Regions from separate parts of the Lysinibacillus sp. NPDC093210 genome, predicted to be linked through region 2. Evidence: riboswitches for the same ligand, from Rfam matches in the RefSeq annotation. Region 2 holds a riboswitch; each other region holds the start of a gene.
What was found. Region 2 has a riboswitch for cobalamin ahead of ACIP9C_RS03030 (glutaredoxin family protein). Riboswitches for the same ligand answer to the same signal wherever they lie in the genome.
Positions count from the first base shown of each region.

Region 1 (3,157 bases), on a different contig from region 2:
TGGGGAGCCTGTTAAAACACCGTGATGCTCTCGTTCAAATAGATGTTTTTCAATTAGTCGTTGGTTTCCAACTGATAAATCATCAGCATGACAAGCGTTAACAAAAGTGTTACCAGTTCCTCGAATATTAGGCTCCATTAACAGGTGTACTTCAGCATAATGTTTTAAAGGCTCGAAATGACCGTATCCTGTTACAGTCGTGACGATTGATTCCATATATAAAATTTTTGGCTCACCAAAAGTAACAGAAAGTGAAAAGCGATTTTTTAACACTTCAGCAAGTACTTCAAGTTGAATAACACCCATAATATGTACATGGATTTCTTGGAACTTCTCATGCCAAACGACTCGCAGCGATGGTTCCTCGGCTTCTAGTAAACGGAATACTTGTAAAACTTCCTTTAGATGCTGTTGTCCATCATACTGTACTTTAGCTTGTAACGTAGGCACAAGCTCATATGGCTGAGGAGGTATTGTACTACCTAAAATATCACCGATTTTTGCTAGACTAAGCCCCTTAACCGCGAAAATTTCTCCTGCTTGCACTTCTTGTGCTGTGTCAAAACGGCTTCCATTATATAATCGAATTTCAGTTATTTTTTCAGTCACATCACCAAATGTAAAGTCTTGGCGTGTATGTAAAGTTCCTTGCAATGCTTTGATAAACGTTAACCGTTGAGTTCCATCATGACGAATTTTAAATACCTCACCTTGAAATGGTGCTTGATGGTCGAATCGAGTTTCCGTAAGTAGAGGAAGCTGTGATAAAAATTCTTTTATTCCAATATCCTTTAATGCCGCACCAGTAAAGCAAGGAAATGCTTGCTCTTGTTTAATCAACTTTTGCAACTGTAATAGGCATGTTTGTGCATCAAGAGTTTCTGTCAAATAGGCATCGAGTAGTTGTTCATCACGTTCAGCTAGCCATTCAGCAATGTGGCTCTGGACATAATCTGTACGCAATGGGTCGTCTATTAAAAGTACGTCGAGAGAACATTCCTTTCGAAGCTGCTTCATAACAGCATCTACATCAGCGCCTTCACGATCTATCTTATTAATAAAGAAGAAGGTTGGTACGTTGTATTGACGTAGCAATTGCCACACGGTTTCAGTATGTCCTTGTACACCTTCTACAGCGCTTACGATAATAATGGCGTAATCCATTACACGAATTGCGCGTTCCATCTCTGGCGAAAAGTCGACATGCCCAGGTGTATCAATTAGTGTGTATGTATCATCCCCAATTTGCATCCGTCCTTGTTCGGCAAAAATGGTAATACCACGAGCTTGTTCGATAGTATGATTATCTAAAAAAGTATCTTGGTGATCGACTCTTCCACGCGTTTGAATACTGTTCGTATGGAATAGTAGTTGTTCACAAAAGGTTGTCTTTCCTGCATCGACATGTGCGAGCACACCAATCGTTTTATACATAAAAAATCCTCATTTCTATTTTTCCTATATTCTTATTGTAACAGATAGTCCTAAAAAACATTTCGGGTAGAATAGTTCTCGTTTATGTTTGAATAGTGGTCAATTATTCGTAATTATTAGTTATGGATTTTTTTGTGTGATTGAAAACAAAAATTACTTCTGCTAGGCTATTTTTATAACTTAATACTTCTATATATTGGTGCAAATGGTTTCTATCATTTGCTTAAAAGGGAAATCGGTGTAAATCCGATGCTGTCCCGCAACTGTAAATGGGGAGTTTATACAACACAGTCACTGTAGTTTAACTATGGGAAGACGTATAAACGTTGAACCTAAGCCAGGATACCTGCCAATATATATTATTTTACTTAACACCACGAGGATGGGAATAGTGATTGGTTGAATAACCATTGTTTTTTCACTATGTCACCCTCTTGGAAACAAGAGGGTTTTTTGTGTCCATTTTGATGTGCAGTAGATTAAGCAGGAACCATAGCATTAAACAGCAATTCATGCTTTTACCAGGAAATGAAGCGTCAAGAAGTGCTCGTGATCAGTAGCAATGAAGTCATTGATTTCTTACTATAAAGATGAAAAATTACAAACTAAAGGAGAAACAAACATGAACAAATGGAAAGGCATGTGGCTAGTTTTTGCAATTGCACTATTGAGCATTTTAGGCGCTTGTAGTGCAAAGGATGATTCAAAATCAGCTGCACAAAGTGAAAACATTGAACCAGCACAAGCAGAGGCAAAAGAAGTAACAATTGATAATAACGATACGACACAAGTTTATAAAGAAGCTCCTAAAAAGGCGATTAGCTTAAATCAGCACGTCACAGAAATAATGCTAGCATTAGGTTTAGAAGATTCAATGGTTGGTACTGCCTATTTAGATGATAAAATTTATGAACCTTTACAAGCAGCTTACGATAAAGTACCAGTGATAGCTGAGCAGTACCCGACAAAAGAACAAGTAATTGATAGTGAAGCGGATTTTTTATACGCTGGGTGGAAAAGTGGTTTTAGCGAAAAGGGTGTTGGTACACCAGAAGAGTTAGAAGCACTTGGTATTCACACATATTTACATACTTCTTCAAGTATTACAAAACCAACGTTAGAGGATATATTTACCGATATCCGTAATATTGCAAAAATCTTTCGCGTTGAAGACCGTGGAGAGGCATTAATTAAACAGATGACAAAGGATGTTGATGCTGTTCGCGCAAAGTTGCCACAAGGTGAAAAAGAATTACGTGTTCTAGTTTACGATAGTGGGGATAAGGAAGTCTTTACAGCGGCACAAAACTTTATGGATGAACTTGTCACAGTTGCTGGCGGTAAAAACATTTTTGGTGATGTTGAGTCGGGCTGGACAACGGTATCAAAAGAAGAAACAGTTGAACGCAACCCTGAAGTCATTGTCGTAATTGATTATGGTTCCCAAACTGCAGAAGACAAAATTAAATTCCTAAAAAGTGATCCAGCACTAAAAGAAACAGATGCTGTGAAAAATGAACGCTTTGTCATTTTACCGCTTTCAGCAGCTTCAGAAGGGGTTCGAGCTGCAGAGGCTATTGAAATTTTAGCAAAGGGATTTTATCCTGAAAACTTTTAAATAACATCGAAAGAGTTAGCTACTTGCTAGCTCTTTTTTATAAGGAGAACAAACAATGAATGCCTTTCGTTCAAATACACCAGATCGAACATTTGAAAAACTAAA
Region 1 covers NZ_JBIVOE010000006.1:91,724-94,880, reverse strand. The annotation lists gene ACIP9C_RS15035 (GTP-binding protein) at 1-1,434, opposite strand, end outside; cobalamin riboswitch at 1,615-1,802, shown strand; gene ACIP9C_RS15030 (ABC transporter substrate-binding protein) at 2,057-3,052, shown strand; gene ACIP9C_RS15025 (precorrin-3B methylase) at 3,108-3,157, shown strand, end outside.
Region 1: another riboswitch for cobalamin. It lies ahead of ACIP9C_RS15030 (ABC transporter substrate-binding protein); the one in region 2 lies ahead of ACIP9C_RS03030 (glutaredoxin family protein).

Region 2 (3,157 bases):
AAATTAACTTATTATAATGAAGAAAAGGAGATTTTAAATATGATTGGTATAATTTATTACGCTTATGGCGCCCCAAAATCTTTAGACGATGTAACACCTTATTTTACACATATAATGAAAGGTAAAACACCACCACCTCATGTGATTGAAAACGTTACGGCACAATTTAAAAAATTAGGTGGTATTGATCCATTAGCAGCAAATACGGGACGTATTGCTAAAGGGCTGGAGCATGCTTTACAGCATCGCTTAACACAGCCTGTAAAAGTATATAACGCATACAAACATACAGAACCTTATATTCCGGATGTTGTTAACACAATGCTTGCAGATGGGATCACAACTTTTATTACGCTACCTGTGAATCCGATTATGTCTACAGGTGCTGCTGCGTTTCATGATGAAGTTAGTTCGTTATTAGCTTCTCATGACGTTAAGGTCATTCATGCGAAAAATTGGCATTTAAATGATGAATTACTTGCTGTATATAAAGATCGTGTTCAACGTGCATTTGAATGGATTCCTGTTGAAAAACGAGCACAGACGCATGTTTTATATACAGTCCATAGTCAGCCAATTGATCCCGAAAAAAACGAAAACTACGTACGCCAGTTTTCTGAATTAGCCGAAGCCATTTCAAAAACAGTTCAAATTGATAACTGGCATATTACATATCGAAGTGGTCATGGGAAAGGTGACTGGCTAGGTCCTAATGTAAAAGATTGTATAAATACACTACATGAAGAAGGAGCGCAAGGCTTCGTCACATGTGAACTTCTTTCGCTATCAGCGGATATTGAGTCCTATTTTGAAGTCGGATATGAATGTCATAGATTGTGTGAGGAACTTCAAGTTGAGTTTGCTCAATCGGAGTTTCCAGGTGATAGCTATGATACCATTCAAGCTTTAGCTGCAATTGTCGAATCATTTATTCCAGCTCATAACTGAGCTAGTTGGTACCTTTACATGTAGACATTCTTAAATTATATTGCCATCTGATGTCGAGTTTTCATTGATGTCAGATGGCTATTCGTTTTTAATCAGAAAAGCAAACGAGTATAGAAGAACAAAGACAGGTTGGATTGCTACAAAATTATTATAAATGAAATCTAACAAATGGCAGATTCAATTTAATATCTTTTTTCTGAATAAAGTAAAAGAAATGTATGGTAGTAATAGGGCTTACGATAGTGGCTAAAATGGTTTAACAGATATAAACTTATATTAAGAAGTTTATATTAAATTTCATCTTCAGTTTAAAATAGGCTGCAGTAGGTAGCATAATAATTCCTTGCGATTCTATGAAAAATCTCCATGAAAAACAAGCTATAATTCTTTGGAACTACTGACTATATTGTTTATGGTGCTTAACTAGCTAGTCGTTTTCATTTATTAACAGTTTGTTCTTCCTAAAGAATATAATGAAAAGTTACACTATAAAGAATTCACTTTTCTGGATTTACTTTTTACTAGAAGGATGGTACACTTAATTGTGTTCAATAACAATATATTGTGTTCGTTTTATGTAGGTACTACTATATGTAGTTTAATAGGGAAGTTCGGTATATCCGACGCTGTCCCCGCAACTGTTAAGCTGACGATGATTTAATCCACTGTGCATTGGTATGGGAAGGATATCAGAGAATGAAGCAAAGCCAGGAGACCTGCCTATAATAAAACAAATCAACCTTTCTTCGGGGAATAAGAAATGGGGACGTGACTATTATTTTGCTTTTTTACGTTTCTAACTTAGGCTGTCTCTCCCGAGAGATAGCCTTTTTATATTATGAAAAGAGGGAATTTAAAATGAAACTTTATACTAAAACTATATGCCCAAAATGTCTTTGGGTCAAATCGGAATTACAACGTGCAGGACTTGAGGCAGAAATTGTGAATATTGATCATGACGAACAAGCAAAGCAAAAAATTATGGACGCAGGCTTTTTAAGTGTGCCTGTTCTTGAAGTAAATGACACATTTATAGGAGATGTTAAAGAAATCGTTTCTCAAATTGAGATGATTGCAATATGATCGTTTATGCCAGTCGTACAGGTAATGTGCGAAGTATTGTTACTAAATTAGATGGAGAATCAATTGAAATATATGATGGATTATTGTTGACTGAGCCCTATCTTTTAATAACATACACAGACGGCTTAGGTGATATTCCTGCAAAAGTAGCCCGCTTTTTAGAGCAAAACAGGGAATTTTGCAAGGGAGTAGCTGTTAGTGGTAATAGTAACTTTGGGCACCATGTATTTGGCGGAGCTGGTGAGAAAATTGCAGAAGCCTATCAGGTCCCGCTAGTATGTAAATTAGATTTACGTGGATATCAGGCTGATTATGATGTTATACAAATGTTTTATGAAACGAGGGTGAAGGGATGAAAACATATTTAAAGCTTAATAATGAGGTGCTTAATCGCTATAGCACGACAGGTCAATTAGAGCTTGAAAAGGACCGTGAAGCAACACGCCGTTATTTTTTAGAATATGTAAATGTACGTCTACGTTATTTTATTGATATTGAAGAAAAGATTCGCTATTTAGTTGAAGAGGGTTACTATGAGAAACAATTTATCGACATGTATGATATAGATTTTATTAAACATCTATACAAAAAAGCATACGATTACAATTTCCGCTTCCCTTCTTTTATGAGTGCGAGTAAATTTTATGATAGCTACGCAATGAAAAGTCGTGACGGAGAAGAAATTTTAGAAAAATATGAGGATCGTATTGTTATTATTGCTTTATATTTAGCACAAGGGAACACTGTCTTAGCAGAACGTTCGGTTGAGGCAATGATGGAAGCGTACCAACCAGCCACGCCAACCGCTTTAAATAGTGGGAAAAAAGCACGTGGCGAATTAGTGAGCTGCTTTAAACTATCAATGGACGATTCAATGAATAGTATTGCTGAAAATATTGGTTATTGTTTGGAGCTATCACGCCTTGGCGGTGGAGTGGGGGTAAACTTAACAGATTTACGTCCATTAGGTGACCCAATTAAAGAAATTTTAAATCGTGCAAGTGGTGTTATCCCGGTTGCTAAACTTTTAGAAAATTCTTTTAGCTATTCGAATCAGCTTGGACAACGAAACGGCTCTGGCGTTGTCTATCTAAATATTTTTCACGCAGATATAGAAAATTTTATT
Region 2 covers NZ_JBIVOE010000001.1:610,683-613,839, reverse strand. The annotation lists gene ACIP9C_RS03035 (ferrochelatase) at 40-948, shown strand; cobalamin riboswitch at 1,511-1,686, shown strand; gene ACIP9C_RS03030 (glutaredoxin family protein) at 1,807-2,031, shown strand; gene nrdI (class Ib ribonucleoside-diphosphate reductase assembly flavoprotein NrdI) at 2,028-2,387, shown strand; gene nrdE (class 1b ribonucleoside-diphosphate reductase subunit alpha) at 2,384-3,157, shown strand, end outside.

Region 3 (3,157 bases), on a different contig from region 2:
GGATCCGAAAACGGCAGAAACAATTCATCCGAATAATACGAGACGTGTCATTCGAGCATTAGAAATGATTGAATTAAGTGGTGTTTCAAAGGCTTCAGAGGAACATAATCGTGGAGAAATTCCACTTTACCGCCATTTGATTTTAGGGCTTGGTGAAAATATGTCACGCGATGAGCTTTATGATCGCATTAATCGTCGAGTAGATTTGATGATGGACAAAGGGCTGTTACAAGAAGTAAAAGGGTTATGGCAGCAAAATATTCGAGATGTACAGTCAATACAAGCGATTGGCTATAAGGAATTGTATGATTACTTAGATGGTCGATGCACATTAGAAGAAGCAATTGAAAGTTTAAAACAAAATTCTCGTCGCTACGCGAAAAGACAACTTACTTATTTCCGCAATAAGATGGACATTCATTTTATTGAAAAAGACTAAAAACTTTAATAATTTCTAAAAATTACTAATTGATAAATTGGTATAACATGCTACTATAGGAATGAAGAGGTAGAAAGAGAGTAGGGGAGGCGCAATCTATGAAATCAATCAATTTGCAAGATACGTTTTTGAACCATCTACGTAAAAACAGTGTTTTTGTAACTGTGTTTCTGTTAAACGGGTTCCAGTTAAAAGGAACAGTGAAATCCTATGACAACTTTACAGTATTATTAGTTGATGCTGAAAGCAAACAGCATCTCATTTACAAACACGCAATTTCTACTTTCGTTCCAGCAAAGCAAGTCGAATTTTTAGAGACAGAAGAATAGAGTCATTTTAAGCAGCTAGTGTTACATCACTAGCTGTTTTTTTTCGTTCACGCTATAATGTAATAGGAAATTGATATATTGGAGGACTATAAAGATGAAATCAATGGATACAACGCAATTATTAGAACAACTAGATGCTAACGAAGACCTATACATTATTGATGTGCGAGAAGATGATGAGGTAGCACAAGGTGTTATTCCTGGTGCTAAGCATATAGCGCTTGGAACAATTCCAGAGCGTTTAGATGAAATAGATCGATCTAAGCCTTATATTATCGTATGTAAAGCTGGCGGACGCTCGGCAAATGCATGTGCTTATTTAGAAGCACAAGGTTTTGATGTAACAAATCTTGAAGGCGGCATGCTTGCATATGATGGGGAATTAGAATTTAAATAATGTAAGATGAAGGTATTTAACAAGTCAGTTGTTAAATACCTTATTTTTTTAGCTTATATTAAAAGATGGCAATGCAAAAAGTGCTGTTACCAAAACTTTTAACAATATTGACACTCAAAAAACTTTGTCGTAAATTTAAAGTAATTACATAAAAGCATTAGGTGCCCACTTTGGGAGAATAGGGAATAAAGTGAAATGCTTTAGCGGTCCCACCACTGTAAAATGGAGTTTTATAGAGAATACCACTAGCGATGGCTGGGAAGGTTCTATAAAATGTTGAGATTGAGCCAGGAGACCTGCCTAATTGCTTCGGATGATATGGACGATGGAAAAGTCTGTAGTTTATTTGTTATGAAATAAACTACAGGCTTTTCTATTTTTTCATTCTTTTATGTAAAAGGTTAAAAAAAGGAGAGATGATGATGCAATTGCTACAACAAACGATTCAACAAATTCAACGTACTAACAACAAAATGATGGAAAAAGCGAAGGAACGTATAGATTCTCTTAGCAAGCCACCAAGCAGTTTAGGGAAGCTGGAGTCACTTGCTATACAACTAACTGGGATTACGGGAGAACTATATCCGAAACTCGATAACAAAGTGATCATCGTTTGTGCGGCAGATCACGGTGTTTGTGACGAAGCGGTAACATCGAATCCACAAAACGTAACATTTTTTCAAACATTGAATTTTCCTAAAGGGGTAACAGGTGTTTGTGCTATTGCTAAAATAACAAATGCAAAAATTGTAACAGTGGACGTCGGTGTCAAAGAGGATATTCCGCTTGATGCTGGTGTTTTAATTAAAAAAATTAAATACGGTACGGATAATATGGCGAAAGGTCCGGCGATGACGAGGGAAGAAGCAGTCCAATCAATTGAAGTAGGCATAGAAATAGCGACATCAGAAATAGCAAAAGGGGCAAATGTTCTTGCTACTGGTGAAATGGGGATTGGCAATACAACACCTAGTGCAGCTATATTATCAGTACTTCATGCTTGTCACCCGCTTGAAGTGACGGGATTCGGTGCAGGGCTAGGGTCAGGTGGAATTGAACATAAAGTAGCTGTTATTCAAAAGGCTATCGAAATAAACAAACCTAATCGTCATGATGCAATCGATATACTTGCAAAAGTTGGTGGGTTAGAAATAGGGGCTATGGCTGGAGTGATCCTTGCGGCTGCCGCAAATCGCAAACCAGTTGTAATTGATGGCTTTATTTCTACAGTAGCTGCACTAATTGCATATGAGCTTGAACCAAAAGTACAAGACTATATCATACCTTCTCATGCATCAGAAGAACCTGGGGCAAAAATAGCAGCCGAATTGCTAGGAGTAGAGCCGATGCTTCATATGAATATGCGATTGGGAGAGGGCTCTGGCGCAGCATTAGCGTTTCCAATTCTAGACGCAGCTTGTTCGATGATGAGCAATATGGCTACATTAGCAGAATCTATGGCGCTAATAGAAAATTAATAATTGACGGTAATAAGGTTAGTTTTTAGAGCGAAGGAAATAGTATATGCAATCTAGTTGATGGTACCGAAGGCGGGCGACTCCAGCGGGAACGCACGCAGCGTAAGTCGCAACAAACCGCGCGTTAGCGAGGGTTGCGGCTTACGTCGTGCCCGCGGAAAGCGCACGCCGTAGCGGACATCAACGATATAGCAGAAAGAGTTCGACTAATGTGATGGTATTTTTACGCTATGTAAAATGAATGAAACTATAGTTGTCCCTTCTTTTGCAGTAAATAAAAAATTAGAAGAGAACACGAGTTGATGGTAGCGAAGGTGGGCGACTCCAGCGGGAACGCACGCAGCGTAAGACGCAACAAACCGCGCGTTAGCGAGGGTTGCGGCTTACGTCGTGCCCGCGGAAAGCGCACACCGAAGCGGACATCAACGATATAGCAGAAATAGTTCGACTAATGTGATGGCATTTTTACGCTATGTAAAATGAATGAAACTATAGTTGTCCCTTCTTTTGCAGT
Region 3 covers NZ_JBIVOE010000002.1:249,088-252,244, reverse strand. The annotation lists gene miaA (tRNA (adenosine(37)-N6)-dimethylallyltransferase MiaA) at 1-439, shown strand, start outside; gene hfq (RNA chaperone Hfq) at 538-768, shown strand; gene ACIP9C_RS06810 (rhodanese-like domain-containing protein) at 863-1,165, shown strand; cobalamin riboswitch at 1,308-1,483, shown strand; gene cobT (nicotinate-nucleotide--dimethylbenzimidazole phosphoribosyltransferase) at 1,588-2,643, shown strand.
Region 3: another riboswitch for cobalamin. It lies ahead of cobT (nicotinate-nucleotide--dimethylbenzimidazole phosphoribosyltransferase); the one in region 2 lies ahead of ACIP9C_RS03030 (glutaredoxin family protein).

Region 4 (3,157 bases), on a different contig from region 2:
CTTGTAATACGAATAATAAGCTTTCGATTTCACCACTTGGTGGCTCCCATAAGCTTTCAAACCATGGTTCATATTCTGCATTAATTTCACCGATTGCAGCTTCAGCTTCTCCGTCTGCACCACCGAATTCTGCACCTTTTTGTACAAAAAGAGGGATGATTGCTAGAAGTACAACGACAGCTAGTAGCAGTAAATTCTTTTTCATCCTAATGTGCCTCCTTTGCAGAGAAAACACGTAGTGCCTTTAATTCGCTCACATTGTATTTTTTTAAGAAATTCATAACGATAACTGTTAAAATCCCTTCACTAATTGCTAGAGGGATTTGCGTTAAAGCAAAAATACCTGCAAATTTTGTGAATGAAGCCATAAAGCCTCCTACTTCAGAAGGGAAAGCCAGTGCTAATTGAACTGAAGTGACAACATATGTACCTAAGTCCCCAAGCATCGCTGCAAAAAAGACAGCAATAGAGAATGATAGGCCGATTTTTTGAGAACCTTTAAAGACATAATATGCAATAATTGGTCCTACAATCGCCATTGAGAAAGCATTCGCACCTAAAGTGGTAATACCACCATGCGCTAAAAGTAATGATTGGAATAATAAAACGATTGTTCCAATCACACTCATGGCTAATGGTCCGAAAAGAACTGTACCAAGACCAACACCAGTAGGATGTGAGCAACTTCCTGTTACTGATGGAATTTTCAGTGCCGATAAGACAAATGCAAATGCACCTGATAAGCCTAATATCATTTTCGTTTCAGGATTTTCGTCAATTGTTTTACGAATAGAACGTAATCCTAAAATAATAAATGGAATTGAAATGACCCACCAAAAAATCGCCCATTCAATCGGCAAAAATCCTTCCATGATATGCATAGCAAACGCTCGTTTTGGTACTAGTAAAAAAGCCACTAAGAAATAACTAAGTTTCCAAAAAGAAAATTTCAAAACCTTTCCTCCTCAACAGTAAATTTCGAATGTAGCGTGCGCAATAAAAAAGCACTTCTCCGTTTCGGAAAAAGTGCATAGCTGAAAAAGCAAATCGAATTGTCATTTGCCAAGCCGCACACCTATCCTCGTAGGTTGAAACGATCACGATTTTCTCGGCAGGTCTCCTGGCTTTAGTTCAACATTTTATAGGCCTTCCCGTCCTATGGACAGTGACATTTTCTATAAAATTCCCTAGTACAGTGGCGGGACCGCGCCGGACTTGAACCGGCTTCCCTTTTAAGCGAAATGAATACACTTCGCACCGAAAAAAGATGAAGTTGTGAGTTTTCACGAAGAAGTGTAACATGTTTTTCCAATCAGAAGCTATCCTTTTTTTGTAAAAAGTTTTTGTAAAAAGAATAACAATCTAGAAAATTCAGATAAATGTAAGAAAAAATCGATCAATTTCAATGAAATATTTGTTGAAATTTTATTAAAAATCTAATAAATAAAAAAGAAATGTTGAAAAGTATAAAAATAATAGGCTATGATAGAAACAGTTTTATATTCGTTTTATTAACATTTCATTTCAAAATTTAAATATAAATCCATCATTAAGTGCTCGAAATACTTCGAGATAATAGGGAAATCGGTGTAAACCCGGTACAGCCCCCGCTACTGTAATAGCTGATGAAATCGCAATGCCACTGAAGACTTGGGAAGGCGCGAAAGTAAGAGGAAGCTTAAGTCAGGAAACCTGCTTAATTGATGACATGCAAACTTTTCGGAGGGAGAAGTGAAGCGAGAGCGGATACGTATATATTCGTTTTTATTTTGGCTTCTATAAAACCTTTACTCTTCGATATCGAGTAAAGGTTTTTTTCTTTTTCCTAAAAGAAGAATGAGGGGAGAAAAGCAATGACAACTTGGAATTTAGAGGGCATGAAAACCCATCTTTTTATTTGTAATGGCAGTAGTTGCATGAAAAAAGAGGCTGAGGAAATTACGCTCGCAATTCGAGACGAAATAGAGAAATTAGCACTCGATAAGGAAATACATACGACAAGAACGCGTTGTAATGGCAGATGTAAAGATGCTTGTGTTGTGATCGCGTATCCACAGGGAAATTGGTATCGTGTACCAACAGTTGAGCATGGTAGAACACTTGTACAAGATTTAAACCATGATTCTTTACATAGTGAGCATGTTTTTACACTGACAGAAGGTACGTTGCAACGTACCCCGCAAACAACAGCCATTAAAGGCATCGACAAGGTGAAAGAGGGGTAAAAAATGGCGCAAAAAGGAAAGATTTTTGTTGTAGGCTTTGGACCTGGGGATTTCAAACATATTACGACGCGTGCTGTAGAGGCATTGCAACAAAGTGAATTTATTATCGGGTATAAAACGTATGTGGAGCTCATTCAAGATTTAGTAAGTGCAAAGTCGATTGTTAGTACTGGTATGACTGAAGAAGTGTCACGAGCACAAGAAGCGGTACGTCAAGCGGAGGCCGGAAATATCGTTTCTGTTATTTCGAGTGGTGACTCAGGCGTATACGGGATGGCTGGACTTGTATATGAAGTACTAATTGAGCTTGGTTGGACGGAAGCGACTGGGGTTGAAGTCGAAATAGTACCAGGGATCTCTGCTATTAATTCGTGTGCAAGTTTGCTAGGCGCACCGATTATGCATGATTCTTGCACGATTAGTTTAAGTGATCATTTAACACCTTGGAATTTAATAGCAAAGCGTGTTGAAGCTGCGGCGATGGCTGATTTTGTAATTGCTTTATATAATCCAAAAAGTGGTCGCCGTACACGTCAAATTGTAGAAGCACAACGGATTTTACTAGAATATCGATCACCGGATACACCTGTAGGACTTGTGAAAAGTGCCTACAGAGATCGTCAGGAAATAACGATGACAACTTTAGCAGAGATGCTCGAGCATGATATCGGCATGTTAACTACAGTTATAATTGGAAATTCATCGACATTTTTCTATGACAATAAAATGATTACACCGCGTGGCTATCAGCGCAAATATACACTTGGAGAAGAAAAACAGCCTTTACGACCACATCAGCGTTTAAGAGAAGAAAATGAACCGTGGGCAATGAACCAAGAAACCGGTACTGCACGCCATGACTTTGCTGCAGATCCAAATGCAGGACGTCTGAAAAGTAGTATAGCGATAGCACCTGCGCCTGTATCGGTACC
Region 4 covers NZ_JBIVOE010000003.1:166,828-169,984, reverse strand. The annotation lists gene ACIP9C_RS10045 (energy-coupling factor ABC transporter substrate-binding protein) at 1-205, opposite strand, end outside; gene ACIP9C_RS10040 (energy-coupling factor ABC transporter permease) at 207-953, opposite strand; cobalamin riboswitch at 1,094-1,277, opposite strand; cobalamin riboswitch at 1,535-1,714, shown strand; gene ACIP9C_RS10035 ((2Fe-2S) ferredoxin domain-containing protein) at 1,854-2,225, shown strand; gene cobJ (precorrin-3B C(17)-methyltransferase) at 2,229-3,157, shown strand, end outside.
Region 4: another riboswitch for cobalamin. It lies ahead of ACIP9C_RS10035 ((2Fe-2S) ferredoxin domain-containing protein); the one in region 2 lies ahead of ACIP9C_RS03030 (glutaredoxin family protein).